Regions from separate parts of the Streptomyces sp. VTCC 41912 genome, predicted to be linked through region 2. Evidence: riboswitches for the same ligand, from Rfam matches in the RefSeq annotation. Region 2 holds a riboswitch; each other region holds the start of a gene.
What was found. A riboswitch is a leader RNA that binds a small molecule or an ion and turns the genes downstream of it on or off. The one in region 2 is predicted to bind thiamine pyrophosphate.
Positions count from the first base shown of each region.

Region 1 (6,839 bases), on a different contig from region 2:
GTGCCACGGAAGGTCCGGGCCACGACCGTGCACGGCAGGCCGTCCGCCGGGGACGTCAGCCGGACGCCGGCCGGGCGCACGAGCAGGCGGCAGGCACCATCCGAAGTGCCGTCCGGTACGGGCACCTTGCCCCAAGGGGTAACGGCGGATTCGCCCTGCACGGTCGCCTCCACCACGTTGTCGAAACCGAGGAAACGGGCGACGAAGGCGGAAGCGGGGCGCTGCCAGACCTCCAAGGGGGTGCCGCTCTGAGCGATCCGGCCGTCCCGCATCACCACGACGCGGTCGGCGAGGGCGAAGGCCTCCCCTTGGTCGTGGGTGACGGCGAGCACCGTCGTGCCCAACTCGCGAAAAAGTCGGCGCAGTTCGACGACGAGGCGCTCGCGCAGCCCCCGGTCCAGTTGCCCGAGGGGTTCGTCCAGCATCAACAGCCGCGGGCTCGGGGCGAGGGCCCGAGCGAGAGCGACGCGCTGTTGCTCGCCGCCGGACAGCGACGCCACGGCCCGGCGCTCGGCGCCCGGGAGCCCGACGAGATCCAGCAGTTCGGTGACCGTGCGTTGCTGCTCGGCGCGGGAGGAGCCCCGCATCCGCACTCCGAAGGCCACGTTCCCCGCGACATCGCGCTGCGGGAACAACTGGTGGTCCTGGAACATCAACCCGACGCCACGCCGGTGCGTGGGCACCCCCACCTGGTCGCGCCCTTCGAGCAGCACGGCCCCCGCGTCGGCGTGCTGCAGCCCGGCGACGACCCGCAGCAGGGTGGACTTGCCGCTGCCGCTGGGGCCGAGGACGCAGACGATTTCGTGTGCGGCGACGAACAGGTCCACCCCGTCGAGCGCGGGATGCGCGCCGGGCGTGCCGAAACTGACCGTGACGCTGTCCAGGCGCAGCATTTCCGATGCCGCGGTCCGGGCCTGTGCCGTCATCTAGAACTCCCCGGAGTGGTCGGTGCGGATGCGCTCCAGGGCCAGCAGGGCGCCCGCGCACACCACCATCAATATGGTCGACAGGGCCATCGCCTGGCCGTAGTTGAACTCGCCCGCGCGGCCCAGCAGTCGGGTGACGGCCACCGGCAGCGTCGGCTGGTCCGGCCGGGCGATGAAGACGGTCGCGCCGAACTCACCGAGCGACACCGCGAAGGCGAAGCCCGCCGCGACGAGCAGCGCCCGCCGCACCATCGGCAGGTCCACCTCGCGCCAGACCTGCCAAGGCGAGGCACCGAGGACCGCCGCCGCTTCCCGCAGCCGCCCGTCCACCGCCCGCAGGACGGGCAGCATCGTGCGGACCACGAACGGCACACCCACCAGGGCCTGGGCGAGCGGGACCAGCCACCACGAGGCCCGCAGGTCCAGCGGCGGCTTGTCGAGGGTGATCAGGAATCCGAAGCCGACGGTCACGGCAGAGACTCCGAGGGGCAACATCAGCAGTCCGTCGAAGCCGCGCAGGAGCCGGGTGATCATCGGCGTCCGCCCGGACGGGCCGGCTGCCGGCCGGGAGCGGGTGAGTGCGGCCGCGGCCAGTCCTCCGACCAGGAGGGCGATCGCGGTGGCTGCCGCACCGTAGGCGAGGGAGTTCCAGAGGGCGTCGAGGGGGGCGACGGCGAAGGTGCTGTCGGCGGACGCCGCATCGTGCAGCGTCTTGTAGAAGACCAACCCGTAGCCGTCCGGGCCGGCGAAGGATTGCTCGACGAGTACGGCGAGCGGCAGGACGAGCAGCACCGCGATGACGGTGAGGGTGCCCCACAGCAGCGCCCACTGGCCTGCGCCGTGCGGACGACGGGCGGTCCGGGAGGCGTCGACGAGCCGCAGGGTGGATTCGCGGCGCCGCACGGTCCAGGCATGCAGCGCCAACAGTCCCAGTACGGCCGCGAACTGGATCAGGGTGAGCACGGCGGCGGTCGGCAGGTCCAGGAAGTCGGCGGTCTGCCGGTAGATCTCCACCTCCAACGTGGAGAAGGTGGGTCCGCCGAGGATCTGCACCACTCCGAAGGAGGTGAAGGTGAAGAGGAACACCATCAGCGCCGCGGCGGCCACCGCCGGCCCGAGCGCGGGCAGCGTCACCTTCCGCCACGCCGCGAACCGTCCGGCGCCCAGGACCCGGGCCGCCTCCTCCTGACGCGGGTCGAGCTGGGACCAGAGCCCGCCGACGGTGCGGACGACGACGGCGTAGTTGAAGAAGACGTGGGCCAGCAGGATCGCCCACACCGAGGTGTCCAGCCGGACGCCCCACAGGTCGTCCAGCAGCCCGCCCCGGCCGACCAGCGCCAGGAAGGCGGAGCCGACGACGACGGTGGGCAGCACGAACGGCACCGCCACCACCGCCCGCAGCAGTTGTTTGCCGGGGAAGTCGAAGCGGGCGAAGACGTAGGCGCCGGGCAGCGCGATCAGCAGCGTCAAGGCGGTCGAGGCAGCGGCCTGCCACACCGTGAACCACAGCACGTGGAGGACGTCCGGATCACCGAGCACGGCGCCGAAGCGGCCGAGTTGCCACTGCCCGCCGTCCTTCAGCCCCCGGCCGACGATCACGGCGACCGGGTAGGCGAAGAACACCACGAAGAAGACGAACGGCACGACCATCAGGCCGAGCCGCACCGCCGTGGTCCGCGCGGTCCCCCGTTGCCGGGTGCGGGCTACTTCAGAACGAGCGAGGACCACTGCTTGACCCACTGGTCACGGTTCTTGGCGATCGTCTCGGGTGCGAGGGTCGCCGGCTTGTCGATCGTGACGCCGTAGCGGGTGAACAGCTCCGGCTCCTTGGCGTCCTTGCGTGCCGGGTTGACGAACATCTGCAGCGGCATGTCCTCCTGGAACGTCTTCGACAGGAGGAAGTCGAGCAGCGCCTTGCCGCCCTTCTCGTTCTTGGCGCCCTTGAGCAGGCCACCGAATTCGATCTGCTGGAAGCAGGTGCCGGTCGCGACGCCGGTCGGGGCCTCCTTCGGGGCGGGGTTCTTGCCCATCACTTCGGCGGGCGGGCTGGAGGCGTAGGAGACCACCAGCGGCTTGTCCCCCTTGCCCTTGCCGGCCGCGGAGCCCGAGAAGCGCTCGTTGTACGCCTGTTCCCAGCTGTCGACGACCTCGACGCCGTTGGCCTTGAGCTTCTTCCAGTAGTCCGTCCAGCCGGCCTCGCCGTGGGCGGCGATCGTGCCGAGCTGGAAGGCGAGTCCCGGGGAGGAGGTGGCGGAGTTCTCCGTGACGAGCAGGCCCTTGTACTGCGGCTTGAGCAGGTCGTCGAAGGTCTGCGGCGGCGCCAGCTTGTGCTGGGTGAAGTAGGCGCGGTCGTAGTTGACGCAGATGTCGCCGTAGTCGAGGGGCGTGACCCGGTGGCCGTCCTTGTCGAGCTGCAGATCAGCCGGGACGCTGTCCAGGCCCTTGGCCTTGTAGGGCGTGAAGAGCCCGGCGTTCAGCCCGCGCGAGAGCAGGGTGTTGTCGATGCCGAAGAAGACGTCGCCCTGCGGGTTGTCCTTGGAGAGGATCGCCTTGTTGACGGCTTCGCCGGCGTCCCCGCCCCTGAGCACCTTGACCTTGTAGCCGCTCTCCTTCTCAAAGGCGGCCAGGACGGACTTGGAGGCGTTGAACGAGTCGTGGCTGACGAGCGTGACGGTCTTGGCGTCGGCGCTGCTGTCGCCGGCGCTGCCGCATCCGGCGAGTGCCGTCATGCCCGCCGCGGCGGCGAGCGCTGCCGCGGTGATCCTTCTGGTGGTGCTCACTGATTTCCTCCTGGCTGGCCAGGAAGAGACGCGGCCCCGCCCGGTGCCCGCTGCGTTCTTCATCGGAAGACGTTCGGCAGCGGGCGGTGGGCAGGGCGCAACAGCATGAGTGACGACCGAACTTCCTACCCGGAATGACCCGGGCGAGGTTCAAGGGTCTGCGGCGTCGTAGGGCTACGACGTGTCCGCACTCTCAGCGCTGTGGCGCTCCCCTGTCGGAATGTGCATTTGTTCGACGACACCGTACCAGCGGGTGGCTCAGCGCTCCGAGGCCGCAAGCTGTCCGCAGGCGCCGTCGATCTCCTGGCCCCGGGTGTCCCGCACGGTCACGGGCACGCCGTGCGCCTCGATGGCCCGCACGAACGCCAGCTCGTCCTCGGGCCGCGAGGCGGTCCACTTGGAGCCGGGCGTCGGGTTGAGCGGGATGAGGTTGACGTGGACGCGCTTGCCCTTGAGCAGCCGTCCCAGCAGGTCACCGCGCCACGCCTGGTCGTTGATGTCGCGGATCAGGGCATACTCGATCGAGACCCGGCGGCCGGACTTCTCGGCGTACTCCCACGCCGCGTCCAGCACCTCGCGTACCTTCCAGCGGGTGTTGACGGGCACGAGGGTGTCCCGCAGCTCGTCGTCGGGCGCGTGCAGCGACAGCGCGAGCCGGCACTTGAAGCCCTCGTCGGCGAACCGCAGCATCGCCGGGACCAGCCCGACGGTGGAGACGGTGATGCCGCGCTGGGAGAGGCCCAGCCCGTCCGGCTCGGGGTCGGTCAGCCGCCGGATGGCGCCGACCACCCGCTTGTAGTTGGCGAGCGGCTCGCCCATGCCCATGAAGACGATGTTGGACAGCCGTGCCGGTCCGCCGGGCACCTCGCCGTCGCGCAGCGCCCGCATCCCGTCGACGATCTGGTGCACGATCTCGGCGGTGGAGAGGTTGCGGTCCAGGCCGGCCTGGCCGGTGGCGCAGAACGGGCAGTTCATGCCGCAGCCGGCCTGCGAGGAGATGCACATGGTGACCCGGTCCGGGTAGCGCATCAGGACGGACTCGACGAGGGTGCCGTCGTGCAGGCGCCACAGCGTCTTGCGGGTGGTGTCGTCGTCGCACGAGATGTGCCGCACCACGGACATCAGGTCCGGCAGCAGTTCGGCGGCGAGCTTCTCGCGAGCCGCCGCGGGGATGTCGGTCCACTGGGCGGGGTCGTGCGCGTAGCGGGCGAAGTAGTGCTGCGACAGCTGCTTGGCGCGGAACGGCTTCTCGCCGATCGCCGCCACCGCCTCCCGGCGCTCGGCCGGGCTGAGGTCGGCGAGGTGCCGAGGTGGCTTCTTGGCGCCGCGGGGGGCGACGAACGTCAGTTCTCCCGGGGCCGGGCGTGCCATGGGCGGAAACTCCTCTGTGCGACGAGGTCGGGCGGCTTCTGCCGACGCGTGACCGGGGTCCGGACGGGCCGGAACCGGGAGACCTCACGGATCGTCCCCGCGGTCGCGGGGACGGAAAGGGCGCGCCGCGAACGAGCGACGCGCCCTCCAAGGGTAACCGGCGACGCTCAGCCCGATCCCACGAAGATCACGAACAGCAGCCAGACGACGGGAGCGGTCGGCAGCAGCGAGTCCAACCGGTCCATGATGCCGCCGTGACCGGGCAGCAGGGTGCCCATGTCCTTGATGCCCAGATCCCGCTTGATCATGGATTCGCCGAGGTCACCGAGGGTGGCGCTGACCGCGACCGCGAGGCCGAGCAGCAGTCCCTGCCACCAGATGCCGCCCTTGATCAGGAACTGCATGCACAGCGCGCCCGCCACCATCGCGAAGAGCACCGCCCCGACGAGTCCCTCGCGGGTCTTGCCGGGACTGATCCGCGGCGCGAGCTTCTTCCTGCCGAAGCGCCAGCCGACCGCGTAGGCGCCGGTGTCGCTGACGACCGTCAGCAGCAGGAAGGTCAGCACCCGCTGCGGCCCGTCGTCCTCGGCCGCCAGCATCAGCGCCACGAAGGTCGCCAGGAAGGGGACGTAGAAGGCCGCGAAGATGGCGGCCGTGACGTCCCGGAGGTAGTTCTGGGGTGCCTCGGTCATCCGCCAGACGAGGACGGCGAGCGCGGTGAGCGCCATCGCCACCCAGGCGCCTTCGGCACCGCGCACGTACCCGGCGACGACCATCGCGGTGCCGCCCAGCGCGAGCGGGACCATCGGCACCCGGATGTCCTTGCGCTCGGCCAGCCGCGAGGTCAGTTCCCACAGGCCCACGACGACAGCGAGCGCTATGACACCGATGAACACCGGCTTGTAGACGAAGAGCGAGGCGAGGATGACCACGCCGAGCCCGACGCCGACCCCTATGGCGGCGCGCAGGTTGCGCCCCGCGCTCTTCTTCTGCGGTTTCACTGGGTCACTGTCGGACCCGGGGAGCGAGGTGGGCATGGGCTCCTGCGGCCTGTCGTCGCGGAACAGGGGGCCGCTCAGGCGAGCAGCCCCCCGGTCGTCCGAGATACCCCGGATGTCCCGATGGTCGTCCTGGTGTCCGCCCGGCTCGGGCACGAGGGGCATGGGCCGAGTCTGCGTCGCGCCGCCTCCGTCGTGCACGGGACCCGCCGGGACGGGAGGCGCCGCCCCGCGCAGCGAGGCGGCCGGTCCGTGATCGGGCGGTCCCCACTGGCCGGAGCCGGGCGGGGTCCCCCAGGATGACTCGTTCATCAGACCTCTAGGAGCTCGGATTCCTTGTGCTTGAGGAGCTCGTCCACCTGCGCGACGTACTTCGCGGTGACGTCGTCGAGCTCCTTCTCGGCGCGGCGCACCTCGTCCTCGCCGGACTCCTTGTCCTTGACCAGCTTGTCGAGCGACTCCTTGGCCTTGCGACGCACGCTGCGGATCGAGATCTTCGAGTCCTCGGCCTTGTTCTTGGCGACCTTGATGAACTCGCGGCGGCGCTCCTCGGTGAGCTCCGGGAACGTCACACGGATGATGTTGCCGTCGTTGCTCGGGTTGACGCCGAGGTCCGAGTCACGGATCGCCTGCTCGATGTTGCGCAGCGCGCTCTTGTCGAACGGGGTCACCACGGCCATCCGCGGTTCCGGAACCGAGAACGACGCCAGCTGGTTGATGGGCGTCATGGCACCGTAGTAGTCCGCCACGATCTTGTTGAACAT
Region 1 covers NZ_JBJMAB010000006.1:234,288-241,126, reverse strand. The annotation lists gene ACJ6WD_RS12400 (ABC transporter ATP-binding protein) at 1-926, opposite strand, end outside; gene ACJ6WD_RS12395 (ABC transporter permease) at 927-2,591, opposite strand; gene ACJ6WD_RS12390 (thiamine ABC transporter substrate binding subunit) at 2,630-3,706, opposite strand; TPP riboswitch at 3,811-3,930, opposite strand; gene rlmN (23S rRNA (adenine(2503)-C(2))-methyltransferase RlmN) at 3,965-5,077, opposite strand; gene ACJ6WD_RS12380 (phosphatidate cytidylyltransferase) at 5,245-6,387, opposite strand; gene frr (ribosome recycling factor) at 6,387-6,839, opposite strand, start outside.
Region 1: another riboswitch for thiamine pyrophosphate. It lies ahead of ACJ6WD_RS12390 (thiamine ABC transporter substrate binding subunit); the one in region 2 lies ahead of thiO (glycine oxidase ThiO).

Region 2 (6,839 bases):
GATGTCCAACGCGGCCCGCGGCTGGAGGGCGCCGCGCTCGCGCAGCACGTCGCGCAGTGTGCAGCCGGCGACGTACTCCATCGCCAGGTAGACGTAGGTGCCGTCGGTGCCCTGGTCGAAGACGCCGACCACGTTCGGGTGGGAGAGCCGGGCGACGGACTTGGCCTCCCGGATGAAGCGGTCGACGAACGCCCCGTCCACGGCCAGGCTCGGGTGCATCACCTTCAGCGCGAGCACGCGGTCCAGCCGGGTGTCCACGGCCCGGTAGACGGTGGCCATGCCTCCGGCGGCGATGCGCCCCTCGACGCGATAGCGACCGTCGAGCAGCTGGCCCACGAGGGGGTCCTGCAACGTCGTATCCACGGCAGACGAGTCTACGAGCCCGCGCCGACAGCCCCGACGTCCCGGCCGCCGCCAAAGGGGAACGCAGCGGAACCGTGACAAGGGGGGCGGCCGGAACCGGTCCGGCACGGAATAATCCGGACCCGGCCGTGGTCGCACCCGAAGGGGTGGCGCCCGCGGCCCCGACGCCACACCGCACCACAGGGGGGATCCGATGACGACGTTGCAGATCGGGGCGCTGGCCCGGCGGACCGGCACCACCGAGCGCCTGCTGCGCTACTACGAGGAGCAGGGGCTGCTCAGCCCCGCGCGGACCGCCGCCGGCTACCGCGTCTACCAGGAGGCCGACGTCGACCAGGTCCGCCGCATCCGGACGCTGCTGACCTCCGGGCTGAACACCGCCACCATCGCCCAGGTGCTGCCCTGTCTGCGCGACGACGACGGCCGGCTGGTGCCCACCTGCCCGCAGCTGGTCGGCGAGCTCCACCGGGAGCGGGCCCGGCTCACGGGCTCCATCGACGCCCTGACGGCCTCCCGGAACCTCCTCGACGAGGTGATCACCGCGGCCCCGCCGGAGCTCACCGCCCAGCTCGCCGGGGCGACCGGGCCCGCGGACACGCCCTAGAACGCCGGGCGCTCCGGGTCCAGCTCCGCGACGCCGTCGGTGGGCGAGGACGCCAACGCGAAGTGGCGGCGCGGGATCCGACCGGCGCGGTGCGCCAGCCGGCCCGCCTGAACCGCGTGCCGCATCGCCGCCGCCATCAGCTCCGGCTCCTGCGCGCGGGTCACCGCCGACGCCAGCATCACCGCCGCACAGCCCAGCTCCATGGCGAGCGCCGCGTCCGAGGCGGTGCCCGCGCCGGCGTCCAGGACGACCGGGACGCCCGCGCGCTCGGTGATCAGCTGGAAGTTGTGCGGATTGCGGATGCCGAGGCCGGAACCGATCGGCGAACCGAGCGGCATGATCGCCGCACAGCCCACGTCCTCCAGCTTCCGGGCGAGGACGGGGTCGTCGTTGGTGTACGGCAGGACGACGAAACCGTCGTCCACGAGGGTCTCGGCGGCGTCCAGCAGCTCCACCGGGTCGGGCAGCAGGGTCCGCTCGTCGGCGACGACCTCCAGCTTGACCCAGTCGGTGCCGAGCGCCTCCCGGGAGAGTCGGGCGGTGAGCACCGCCTCGCCCGCCGTGAAGCAGCCGGCGGTGTTCGGCAGCACCCGGATCCCGTTGCGCCGGAGCACGGACAGCACCGAGCCCTGCACGGTCGGGTCCAGCCGCCGCATGGCGACCGTCGTCAGCTCCGTGCCGGAGGCCAGCAGCGCGCGCTCCAGGACGCCGAGGCTGGGCGCGCCGCCGGTGCCCATGATGAGCCGGGACCGGAACGCGGTGCCGGCGATGGTGAGCGGGTCGGCGTCGGGGCCGGGCGCCGCGACGGCGTCCGCCCGTTCCACTGCGGTGTCGGTCATGACGGTGATCAGCCTCCCTGCACGGCGGTGAGCACTTCGACGCGGTCGCCGTCGCCGAGCGCGGTGGTGGACCACTGGGTGCGCGGCACGACGGTCTCGTTGACCGCGGCGGCCACCCCGGCCGACGCGCGGGACAGCGTGGCGACCAGCCGGTCCAGGGTCAGCCCGGCCGGGATCCGGCGGGCCTCCCCGTTGACGGAGACGGACACCGTGGGGCCGGCGGGGGCATCGGGGGCGACGGGGCCGGCAGGAGTACCGGGCGTACCGGGGGCGCTCATACGGGCTGCTCCTCAAGGGCACGGACGCGCTCGGCCCCCAGGGTGGCGGGGGAGAAGCGCGTAGGGGAGAAGGGGCGGGCCTCTTCCGGGACGGTTCCGGTGGCCAGCACCTCGGCCAGCACGTCACCGGTGACCGGCGTCAGCAGTACGCCGTTGCGGAAGTGGCCGGTGGCCAGGTGAAGACCGGGCAGCCCGGTCGGGCCGAGCAGCGGTGCGTTGTCGGGGGAGCCGGGACGCAGCCCGGCGAGGCTCTCGACCAGCGGCAGTTCGGTGAGGCCCGGGAGGAGTTCGTGGGCGTCCCGCAGCAGCTCGTAGACGCCGCCCGCGGTCACCGTGGTGTCCCAGCCCAACTCCTCGCTGGTGGCGCCGAGGACCAGTTCGCCGCTCTCCCGGGGCACCAGGTAGAGCGGGTTGCCGCGGACCACGGCGCGCACGGTGCGGGAGAGGAACGCCTGGCCGCCCGGGAGCCGGTCCGGTAGCCGCAGCCGCAGCACTTGCCCCTTGACGGGCCGCACCGGCGGCCGCACGGCCTCCGGGACGCCCGCCAGCAGCCCGCTGCGACTGCCCCCGGCCAGCACGACCTGACCGGCCGCCAGCCGCGTCCCGTCGGCGAGTTCGGCGCCCGTGGCGCGCCCCCGGGCGGTCGTCAGGCGCTCCGCCGCCGTCCGGTGGAAGACCACCCCGGCCCGTTCGCACGCGGCCAGCAGGGCGCCCGCCAGCCGCCGCGGATCGACCTGGTGGTCACCGTCCACCCGGAGGCCGCCGCGCACCCCCGGGGCGAGCATCGGCTCCAGGCGCCGGCACTCGCGCCCGGTCAGCCACTGCGAGTCCAGGCCCGAGCGGACCTGGAGGGCGTGCAACTCCCTCAGGTGGGCGCGGTCGTCGGCGTCCAGCGCGACGGCCAGGGTGCCGCACCGGCGGTAGCCGATCCGCTGCCCGCTGGCCTCCTCCAGCTCTTCCGCGAAGCGCGGATACCGCTGTGCCGAGGCCAGGTTGAGGCCCAGCAGGGTCTCCTCGCCGTAGTGGAGCTCGGTGACCGCGGCCAGCATGCCGCCCGCGACGAACGCCGCGCCGCCGCCGGGCGCGGGGTCCGCCAGCGCGACCCGCAGCCCGCGGCCGGCCGCCCGCCAGGCGGTCACCAGCCCGATGATGCCGCCGCCGACGACCAGCACGTCGGGGTGCCGGTCCGCGGGCCGCGACGGGTCCGTTGGTGTGGTGGATGGATGCATGGGCGTCCAGCCCCTCCCTTCGCCGGCATGACCCGGATCAGGTTCGTACGGTCGGAGGCCGGCCAGCCTCCCTCTCAGCCCGGTCCGTCCGGGCTCCCGCGAGTGCGTGCGTCCGCCACCCTAATACGGGTCGCGACGCGTCGTAAGGGAGCGCCCGGGGGCCGGGCCCGGCCGTCACGGGGCGTGACGCTGTGTCAGAGATCTCCTTGCGCGCTGCTGCGGGCCGCGTCGGGTGCCGTCCTAGAGTGAGCGGGTGAGCGAGCAGAGCAAGTCTCCCCAGGACCCTGACCGCACGCCGCGCGTGGTGATCGTCGGCGCCGGGATGGCAGGTGTGCAGACCGCCGTGGCCCTGCGCGAACAAGGCTGGCGAGGAGCGATCGCGCTCCTCGGCGACGAGCCGCACCAGCCCTACGACCGGCCCCCGCTGTCCAAGGCGGTGCTGCTCGGCAAGGCCGACGGCTCCGCGTTCGACATCGACTTCGCCAGTCTCGGCATCGACCTCCACCTCGGCCGCCGGGTCACCGCGCTGCGCCCCGAGGAGCACCTCGTCGAGACCGACCGGGGCCCGGTCCGCTACGACTACGCGGTCCTGGCGACCGGCGCCGAACCGATCCGGCTGCCCGGCAGCGAGGGCCGCCCCGACGTGCACCTGCTGCGCACCCTGGACGACGCCGAGCGGCTGCGCCCGGTGCTCGCCGCCCAGCACCGGATCGTGGTGGTGGGGGCCGGCTGGATCGGTGCGGAGTTCGCCACCGCCGCCCGCGAGGCGGGCTGCGAGGTCACCGTCGTCGAGGCCGCCGACCATCCGCTGGCCGGCGCCCTGCCCGCCGAGGTCGCCGGGCACATGACCGGCTGGTACGCGGACGCCGGGGCCGACCTGCGCACCGGGGTGCGGGTCGACTCCGTCGCGCCCGGCGCGGTGACCCTCGCCGACGGCACCGCACTGCCCGCCGACGCCGTCGTCGTCGGCATCGGCGCCCGGCCCGCCACCGGCTGGCTGGCCGGTTCCGGCGTCGCCCTCTCGCCCGCGGACGGCTCGGTGCAGGCCGACGAGCGGCTGCGCACCTCCGTTCCCGACGTCTACGCGGTCGGCGACTGCGCCTCCTTCCCGTCGGCCCGTTACGGCACCCGGCTGCTGGTCCACCACTGGGACAACGCCCTCCAGGGGCCCCGCACGGTGGCCGAGAACATCGCCCGCGGCGCCGCCGAGGGCGTGGTCTACGACCCGGTGCCTTACTTCTGGTCCGAGCAGTTCGGCCGGTTCGTGCAGTACGCCGGCCACCACGGGGACGCCGACGAGCTGGTCTGGCGCGGTGATCCCACCGGCGCCGCCTGGTCGGTCCTCTGGCTCCGCGGCGACGGCGCCGGCGGAGCGGGACGGCTGGTCGCGCTGCTGGCCGTGGGGCGCCCGCGGGATCTGGCCCAGGGGCGCCGGCTCATCGAGCGGGGCGCCCTGCTCGACCGGGAGCGGGCGGCGGACGCCGCCGTTCCGCTCAAGTCGGCGGTCCGCTGACCCGCTGCGCGGCCCCTTGCCGCCCACCCGGCGGGGGACACGCGTTGCCCGGCGGCGATGCCCGGGTACCGGCTGTCAGTGGGAGGTGGCAGGCTTGTCCTGTGACCGAGATTGACGCAAAGATCGATGGACTCGTTCCCGCCTGGCTCACCCTCCCCGACATCGCCGAAGAACTCGACGTCGAGGTGACCCGCGTGCGGCAGCTGGTGAAGGAGGGCCAGCTGATCGCGGTGCGCCGCGGGGAGAACCGCGTGCTCCAGGTACCCGCCGAATTCATCCAGGACGGCAAGGTCGTCAAGGGACTCGTCGGGACGCTGACGCTCCTGCGGGACGACGGCTTCGCCGACGAGGAGATGCTGGAGTGGCTCTTCACCGCCGATGACACCCTGCCCGGTACCCCGGCGCAGGCGCTGCGCGAGAATCGCGGCACGGAGGTCAAGCGCCGGGCCCAGGCCCTGGCCGTCTGACGCAGCCGCGTCCCGCAGCAACCGCACCCACATCCGCAACCGCATCCACGCGGCGTACGGACCGGTTCCGGCCGGTCCGTACGCCGCCGACGAGGGGGAAGCCGCCCGATGACCACCGTTCGACAGGCCCTGTCCGACGCCCGGCTCTACCTGTGCACCGACGCGCGCACCCGGCAGGGCGACCTCCCGCAGTTCCTGGACGCGGTGCTCTCCTCGGGCGTGGACATCGTGCAGCTGCGCGACAAGGGCATGGAGGCCGGCGCGGAGCTGCGCCACCTGGAGGTCTTCGCGGACGCCTGCCGACGGCACGGCACGCTGCTCGCGGTCAACGACCGCGCGGACGTCGCCCACGCCGCGGGCGCCGGGGTGCTCCACCTCGGCCAGGGCGACCTGCCGGTCCCCGCCGCCCGCGCCCTGCTCGGCCCGGAGCCGCTGATCGGCCGCTCCACGCACGCCGAGGCCGAGGTGGACGCCGCCCTCACCGAGCCCGGCGTGGACTACTTCTGCACCGGCCCCTGCTGGCCGACCCCGACCAAGCCCGGCCGGCACGCCCCCGGCCTGGACCTGGTCCGCTACACCGCCGCGCGGAACCCCGAGCGCCCCTGGTTCGCCATCGGCGGGATCGACGCCGGCAACCTCGACGAGGTGCTGGCGGCCGGCGCCCGTCGGGTGGTGGTGGTCCGCGCGATCACCGAGGCCGACGACCCGGGTGCGGCCGCCGCCGAGCTGGCCAAGCGGGTCCGGAGCTATTCCGCCTGACGCGGCCGGCCGGCGCCGGCCGGAGAGCACCGGATGGCCACGGGATGTCCACCTGGTGGACAGCAACCGCACCAACCAGGCATTACGTCGATGCCGGTTGGTGTCCGTCCGACCTGTGGTTAACCTGCCCGTATGGCCCTAGGTACAGCTTCCACCAGGACTGATCGCGCACGCACGGTGCGCGACCTGCTTGCTTCCGGCAAGCGATCCTTCTCGTTCGAGTTCGCCGCCCCGAAGACGGAGAAGGGCGAGCGGACGTTGTGGAACGCCATCCGCCGCATCGAGGCCGTCGCCCCGACCTTCGTCTCCGTGACCTACGGGGCCGGTGGCACCTCCCGCGACGGCACGGTCCGTGCCACCGAGCGGATCGCCACCGACACCACCCTCACCCCGGTCGCCCACCTGACCGCGGTCAACCACTCCACCGCCGAGCTGCGCAACATCATCGGCCAGTACGCCGACGCCGGGATCCGCAACATGCTCGCGCTGCGCGGCGACCCGCCGGGCGACCCCATGGGCGACTGGATCCGGCACCCCGAGGGCATCGGCTTCGCCGCCGAGCTGGTCCAGCTGATCAAGGAGTCCGGCGACTTCTGCGTCGGCGTGGCCGCCTTCCCCGAGATGCACCCGCGCTCCACGGACTGGGACACCGACGTCCGGCACTTCGTCGACAAGTGCCGCGCCGGCGCCGACTTCGCGATCACGCAGATGTTCTTCTACCCGGAGGACTACTTCCGGCTGCGGGACCGGGTGCACGCCGCGGGTTGCTCGACGCCGATCATTCCGG
Region 2 covers NZ_JBJMAB010000011.1:248,909-255,747, reverse strand. The annotation lists gene pknB (Stk1 family PASTA domain-containing Ser/Thr kinase) at 1-363, opposite strand, end outside; gene ACJ6WD_RS19000 (MerR family transcriptional regulator) at 557-967, shown strand; gene ACJ6WD_RS18995 (thiazole synthase) at 964-1,806, opposite strand; gene thiS (sulfur carrier protein ThiS) at 1,815-2,015, opposite strand; gene thiO (glycine oxidase ThiO) at 2,081-3,313, opposite strand; TPP riboswitch at 3,311-3,423, opposite strand; gene ACJ6WD_RS18980 (NAD(P)/FAD-dependent oxidoreductase) at 3,567-4,826, shown strand; gene ACJ6WD_RS18975 (Rv2175c family DNA-binding protein) at 4,928-5,293, shown strand; gene thiE (thiamine phosphate synthase) at 5,402-6,052, shown strand; gene metF (methylenetetrahydrofolate reductase [NAD(P)H]) at 6,185-6,839, shown strand, end outside.

Region 3 (6,839 bases), on a different contig from region 2:
CACCCCCGGGTGCGTCACAACCCGCGAGCGGCGTTCCTATGATGGGCGCACGACACTGCGGACCGCCGTCGACCAGGCAAAGGTCCGAGAGGTGCACGGCGGCGCAACGGTGGAGGGGTCGATGACTCAGGGGGCCAGTCAGGGACCCATGGTGTGGACCATGGGGGCACAACCTCCGGAGTCCGTTCCGCCGCCCCCGGCACCCGCCGGGCAACCGCTCCAGGCGCCGGCCGCACCCCCGGTCGCGCCGCCCGCCGCGCCTCCGGTGCAGATGCCCGAGGAGTACACCCCGACCGCCCGCGACCTGCCGGTCATCACGCGCACGGACACCCTCATCGACCACCCGTCCGTGCTGGCGGCGCAGGAGCCGGCCGCCGCGCCGGAGGGCCTGGGCCCGCTGTACGTCGTCGGCGACGTGCACGGCTACTACGACGAGCTGCGCGCCGCGCTGGAGGCCGAGGGGCTGATCGACGCCGACGGCACGTGGGCCGCCGGCACCGCCCGGCTCTGGTTCCTCGGCGACTTCACCGACCGCGGTCCGGACGGTATCGGCGTCATCGACCTGGTCATGCAGCTCTCCGCCGAGGCCGCGGCGGCCGGCGGCTACTGCAAGGCCCTGATGGGCAACCACGAGCTGTTGCTGCTGGGCGCCAAGCGGTTCGGCGACACGCCCGTGCAGTCCGGCGCCGGCACCGCCTCCTTCCAGGCGGCGTGGCTGCTCAACGGCGGCCAGAAGAACGACATGGACCGCCTGGAGGACCACCACCTCCAGTGGATGGCCCGCCTGGACGCCGTGATGGAGGAGGACGGGCACCTGCTCGTGCACTCCGACACCACCGCCTACCTCGAATACGGCGCGTCGATCGAGGAGGTCAACGACACCGTCCACGACGTGCTGACGCGCAGCGACGCCGACGAAGTCTGGGACCTCTTCCGCAAGTTCACCAAGCGGTTCGCCTTCCGCGACGAGGCCGGCGCGCAGGCCGTGCGCGAACTGCTCGACGCCTACGGCGGCAACCGCGTCGTGCACGGCCACAGCCCGATCCCGTACCTGCTGGGCGAGGTCGGCGCGGAGGATGGCGAGGACGACGGCGTCGCCGTGGACGGCCCGCACGTCTACGCGGACGGTCTGGCCATCGCGATGGACGGCGGTGTCACGATGGCCGGAAAGCTGCTGGTCTGCCAACTCCCGTTGGCGGGCTGACGGTTCCTCCGACGGTCCGATGCCGTCCCGACCTGTTATCAGATAGGACGGGAATCGGTCGCGGCATCAGGCAAATTCCGCAAACTCTCTGTCACCCCGCGCCGGCGGCGCTCTACCATCGGTCTATCCGTAGCAGGCTCTCCTCCGTTTCCGCCCGGCGCCCGGCCCCCGGCCGGCCCGTACGGCCCTACGGAGCTTCGGGGGATCCACATGAACAGCGCTCCGCACCTGCTGAACGAGGACCGCGCGGAATTCGCGCGGATCCTCGATGAGGCGCTGCGCACCGCCGAAAACCGCCCGGACGATCTCGCCGCTGCCGCCGGAAACCGGCTCAGCAGCGAGCAGTTGCGCATGATGGCGCTCAGCGCGACCAGCGCGATCGCCGCCTGCGCGACGGCCGAATACGAACGCTTCATACGGCTGCGCACCGAGCTGCGCGCCCCGTCGACCGCCGCGTCCGGCGCCGGAGGTGGCGGTCCGTCGGCGGACCAGACCTCTGACGAACGCACCGGACCGGCCACCGCGGACGACGAGCCGGAGTCCGATCCTGCCGGGTTCGGGCTCGCCGCGATGGCCACCGTCCTCGTGCCGGTGCTCGCCGGCATCGCGGCCGTCCTCTTCCTCGTCATCGGCTACGTGCTGCGCGCCGTCGACCCGGACCCGGCCGTCTCCCGGCCCCTGATCAGCGTCGGCTGGGTCTTCGCAGGGCTGGCCGCCGCCGGGGCACTGGTCGCCATGGGCTGCGTGGTCGTCACCGCGCTGCGCAACGGCACGGCCCGGGACACGGCGGCCAAGGAGCGGGCCGCCGCGCTGGACAGCGCCCACGACGCCTGGCGGCAGGCCCTCCTGGACCGCGGGTTGCTGCCCTTCCTGCGCGAGGCGCTGGCCGATCCCGCGGCCGACCCCGAGGACGATCCGGTCCGGTACGTGCCCCGCCCCGCACCGGCCGAGGAGCGCCGCACCCCCACGCTCGGCTACACCCGTCCCCGCTTCAGCAGCCGCGACACCGACGCCTCCTGGTCCCGCCCCCGCTACTCCAGCCCGGACTTCACCAGCCCCGACTACGGGGGGCCGGAACGCCGGCCGGAGTAGCTGCCGCGCGGACGCCCGCGTTGGTGCCCCGCGGTGCCCGGCCGCGTTGACGAACGGGCGGACGGCCCGAAGACGCACGCGCCGCACGTCTTCGGGCCGTTCCCGGTCGGTCCCGTCGGCTCAGTCCGCGATCGGCAGGTAGACGCGGTTGCCGGCCGCCGCGAACTCCCGCGACTTCTCCGCCATTCCGGCCGCGGCGTCGGCGTCGGCGGCCAGCGCACCGCCGTGCTCGCGGCGAATGTCCTGGGAGATCTTCATGGAGCAGAACTTCGGCCCGCACATCGAGCAGAAGTGGGCCGTCTTGGCCGGTTCGGCGGGCAGCGTCGCGTCGTGGAAGGCGCGGGCGGTGTCCGGGTCGAGGGCCAGGTTGAACTGGTCCTCCCAGCGGAATTCGAAGCGGGCGTCGGAGAGCGCGTCGTCCCATTCCTGGGCGCCGGGGTGTCCCTTGGCGAGGTCCGCCGCGTGGGCCGCGATCTTGTAGGTGATGACGCCGGTCTTCACGTCGTCGCGGTCCGGGAGGCCCAGGTGCTCCTTGGGCGTGACGTAGCAGAGCATCGCCGTGCCCCACCAGGCGATCATCGCGGCGCCGATGCCCGAGGTGATGTGGTCGTAGGCGGGCGCGATGTCGGTGGTGAGCGGGCCGAGCGTGTAGAACGGGGCCTCTTCGCAGATCTCCTGCTGGAGGTCGATGTTCTCCTTGATCTTGTGCATCGGGACGTGGCCCGGGCCCTCGATCATGGTCTGCACGCCGTGCCGCTTGGCGATCGTGTTCAGCTCGCCGAGGGTCCGCAGCTCGGCGAACTGCGCCTCGTCGTTGGCGTCCGCGATGGAGCCGGGACGCAGACCGTCACCGAGGGAGAAGGTGACGTCGTAGGCGGCGAGGATGTCGCAGAGTTCCTCGAAGTGCGTGTAGAGGAAGGACTCCTGATGGTGCGCCAGGCACCACGCCGCCATGATCGAGCCACCGCGGGAGACGATGCCGGTCTTCCGGTTGGCGGTGAGCGGGACGTAGCGGAGCAGCACGCCGGCGTGCACCGTCATGTAGTCGACGCCCTGCTCGGCCTGCTCGATGACGGTGTCCTTGTAGATCTCCCAGGTCAGCTCCTCGGCCTTGCCGTCGACCTTCTCCAGCGCCTGGTAGAGGGGGACGGTGCCGATGGGGACGGGGGAGTTGCGCAGCACCCACTCACGGGTGGTGTGGATGTTGCGGCCGGTGGAGAGGTCCATGACCGTGTCGGCGCCCCAGCGGGTCGCCCAGGTCATCTTCTCGACCTCCTCCTCGATCGACGACGTGACCGCGGAGTTGCCGATGTTGGCGTTCACCTTCACCAGGAAGTTCTTGCCGATGATCATCGGCTCGATCTCCGGGTGGTTGATGTTGGCCGGCAGCACCGCCCGGCCCGCCGCGATCTCGTCCCGCACGAACTCGGGGGAGACGTTCTCGCGGACGGCGACGTACTCCATCTCCGCGGTGATCTCGCCACGTTGGGCGTACGCGAGCTGGGAGACCGGGGTGCCGCCCCGGCCGCGACGCGGCTGGCGCGGCCGGCCGGGGAAGACCGCGTCGAGGTTGCGCAGGCCACCGCGCGGTGACGTGTGCTTGATCCCGTCGTCCTCGGGACGCATCGGGCGGCCCGCGTACTCCTCGGTGTCGCCCCGGGTGATGATCCAGTTCTCGCGCAGCGGCGCCAGACCGCGGCGAACGTCGGTTTCGATCTGGGGATCGGTGTACGGCCCTGACGTGTCGTAGAGCGTCACGTCCTTGCCGTTGGTGAGGTGCACCCGCCGGACCGGGACCCGGAGGTCCGGACGCGATCCGGAAACGTAGCCCTTGTGCCAGCCGATCTGCGGCTTTTCGCCGTCGGCCGAGCCGTTTTCAGGCGTGCGTGCATCCTGCAGAGTCATGTAGACCCAACTCCCTACGCCGGCATTACCCGGTAACAGGTTCGGCGGTCGACGCAGCGGCTTCCGTCATCCGGTGTTTCACGTGAAACACCGCTGGGACGGAGGTCAGCGCCCTCTCAGCCCGGTGCTCCGAGCTCCCGCGATTGCAAAGGTGCCACCACGGTAGCGGCCGAGGCGTCGGTGTGAACAGGGGGCCCACGGGTTCTTGCAATGATCGGGCGGTGAGCCCTCCCGAAACCCAGCACGCCACCGCCGGCCATGCGCACGCGCACGGCCACGGGCCGGCCGCACCGGTGTCCCGCCATCTGCGCAAGGTCATCGCCGCCGTCCTGATCCCGTTCGCGGCCGCGGTGGCGGTCGGTCTGCTCGTCCTCTGGCCCGGTGGCGCGCCGCCCCACAAACCGTCCGGTGTGGGCTTCGACCAGCCCACCGAGAAGGCCCGGGTCACCAAGGTCGAGGAGGTCGACTGCGCGGCGGTGCACGCCGAGCAGCAGCCGCAGCCCACCACGCCCGGGGGCCAGCCACCGGCCGGCGGAGCGTCCCGCGGCAAGCCCTGCGAACAGGCGACGATCAAGGTCACCACGGGGGAGAACGCCGGCCGGACCTTCCAGACGGTGGTGACGCCGGACGCCCCACGGCACTACACGACCGGACAGGACGTCATCGTCTCCTACTCCCCCAAGGCTCCGAGGGAGCTTCAGTACGCGGTGACCGACGTCGATCGCACGGTGCCGATGTGGGTACTGGCAGCGATCTTCGCCTTCGCGGTGGTGATCATCGGGCGGCTGCGCGGGGTGCTCGCGCTGGTGGCGCTGACGGCCAGCTTCGGCCTGTTGACCCTGTTCATCCTGCCGGCGATCCTCCAGGGCTCCGATCCGCTGGTGGTGGCGGTGGTCGGCGGCAGCGCGATCATGCTGATCGCGCTCTACCTGTGCCACGGGCTGACGGCCCGCACGTCGGTGGCGGTGCTCGGCACCCTCGCCTCGCTCCTCCTCATCGCACTGTTGGGCTCGATCTTCACCCACTGGGCGCTGCTGACCGGCAACACGGACGACACCACCGGGCTGGTGCACGGGCTGTACCCGAACATCGAGATCCGCGGTCTGCTGCTGGCGGGGATCATCATCGGTTCGCTGGGGGTGCTCGACGACGTGACGGTGACGCAGACGGCCGCGGTCTGGGAGCTCAAGGAGGCTGATCCGACGGTGGGTTGGCGCAAGCTGTACGGCGCGGCGATGCGGATCGGGCGGGACCACATCGCCTCGGTGGTGAACACGCTCGTCATGGCCTACGCGGGCGCCGCGCTCCCGCTGCTCCTGCTGTTCTCGATCGCGCAGAGCAGTGTGGGGCGGGTCGCCGGCAGCGAAGTCGTCGCGGAGGAGATCGTCCGCACCCTGGTGGGCAGTATCGGGCTGGTCGCGTCGGTGCCGGTGACCACGCTGCTGGCGGCCCTGGTGGTCTCGGCGGACCGACCGGCGCCGGACGGGTCGGGGCGGACGGCGGCCGTCGGTGGACGCGGTGGGCGACGCGCGGCGCGCGGACGGCGCCGGAAGCACTGACGGCGGGCGGGCCACGGGGCCGGCCGGTGCGAGGGGACGGTGCGGGTGACGGACGGGGCGCAACAGGGCGGGGCGGCCGACGGCCGGGCGGCGAGGGCAGGGGAACAGGGGAGAGGGGCCGGGGCGGGCGGCTCAGCCGGCCGGAGCCTCCGTGAGGATCCGGTCGAGCGCGGCCTCCAGGGTGTCGCAGACCTCCTCCTTGCCGAGCGGGACGATCCGGTCCGTGCGGTCCAGGAAGGCGATCAGCGGCGGCGCGCTGGCCCGGAACAGCGCCCGCTCGGGGCCGACTTGAAGGCTGATGTAGACGTCGCTGAGGTGCTCGGGGGCGGACGGCTCGACCCGGACGTCGCCCTCGCCCGCCGGCCGGGTCAGCCCGTCCAGCAACAGCTCACGGCCGAACACCCAGGTCACGGGCGCGTCTCCGGGGAGATCGAAGGTGAGCCGGACGGCGTAGGGATCGGCGCTGTCGAATTCCAGCTCCACCGGGATCCGGAAGGCGAGCTCCTCCGAGACGAGGAAGCTCATGATCACTTCTGCCTGAACCGTGTCGTTCATCAACCACTGCCCCGCACTTGATCGGAGATGGCCGGGAATCATCCCCGGAAGCCCTATTGACGCCATCGTCGGTCACATGCAGGCAGATCACAAGGAGTGAGTTTTCAGATACTGATAGAGAAGGCGAGTGTCGTTAGTACCCTCTCCGCCATTTTCCGTAGTCGCTCCGTAACTGCTTGCAATCGGTGCACTTCCGTCGCAGGAAGAGAAACCGCCAGCGTCGCGGCGGCCGAGCCGACTCGGACCGGGATCGCCGAACACACCGTGCCCAGGGCATATTCCTGGCGATCGTAGGCGACCTGGCCGCGACGCACCGTAGCCAGCCGATTCAGTAGATCACCTTCGGAACGCACCGAAAAGGGCGTCATCGACTGCACCGGATAACGGGACAGGTGTTCTTTCCTGGTCGGTTCGTCGAGTTGCGAGAGAAGGCACTGGCCGATCGCGTGGGTGTGGGCGGTGGAACGGAAGTCGGCCCATTCCTCGACGGGCGGTCGCGCCGGGTCGGCGGTTATCGCCACCAC
Region 3 covers NZ_JBJMAB010000003.1:160,621-167,459, forward strand. The annotation lists gene ACJ6WD_RS06135 (metallophosphoesterase) at 161-1,204, shown strand; gene ACJ6WD_RS06140 (hypothetical protein) at 1,415-2,296, shown strand; gene thiC (phosphomethylpyrimidine synthase ThiC) at 2,417-4,201, opposite strand; TPP riboswitch at 4,196-4,352, opposite strand; gene ACJ6WD_RS06150 (YibE/F family protein) at 4,423-5,760, shown strand; gene ACJ6WD_RS06155 (SsgA family sporulation/cell division regulator) at 5,893-6,315, opposite strand; gene ACJ6WD_RS06160 (IclR family transcriptional regulator) at 6,420-6,839, opposite strand, start outside.
Region 3: another riboswitch for thiamine pyrophosphate. It lies ahead of thiC (phosphomethylpyrimidine synthase ThiC); the one in region 2 lies ahead of thiO (glycine oxidase ThiO).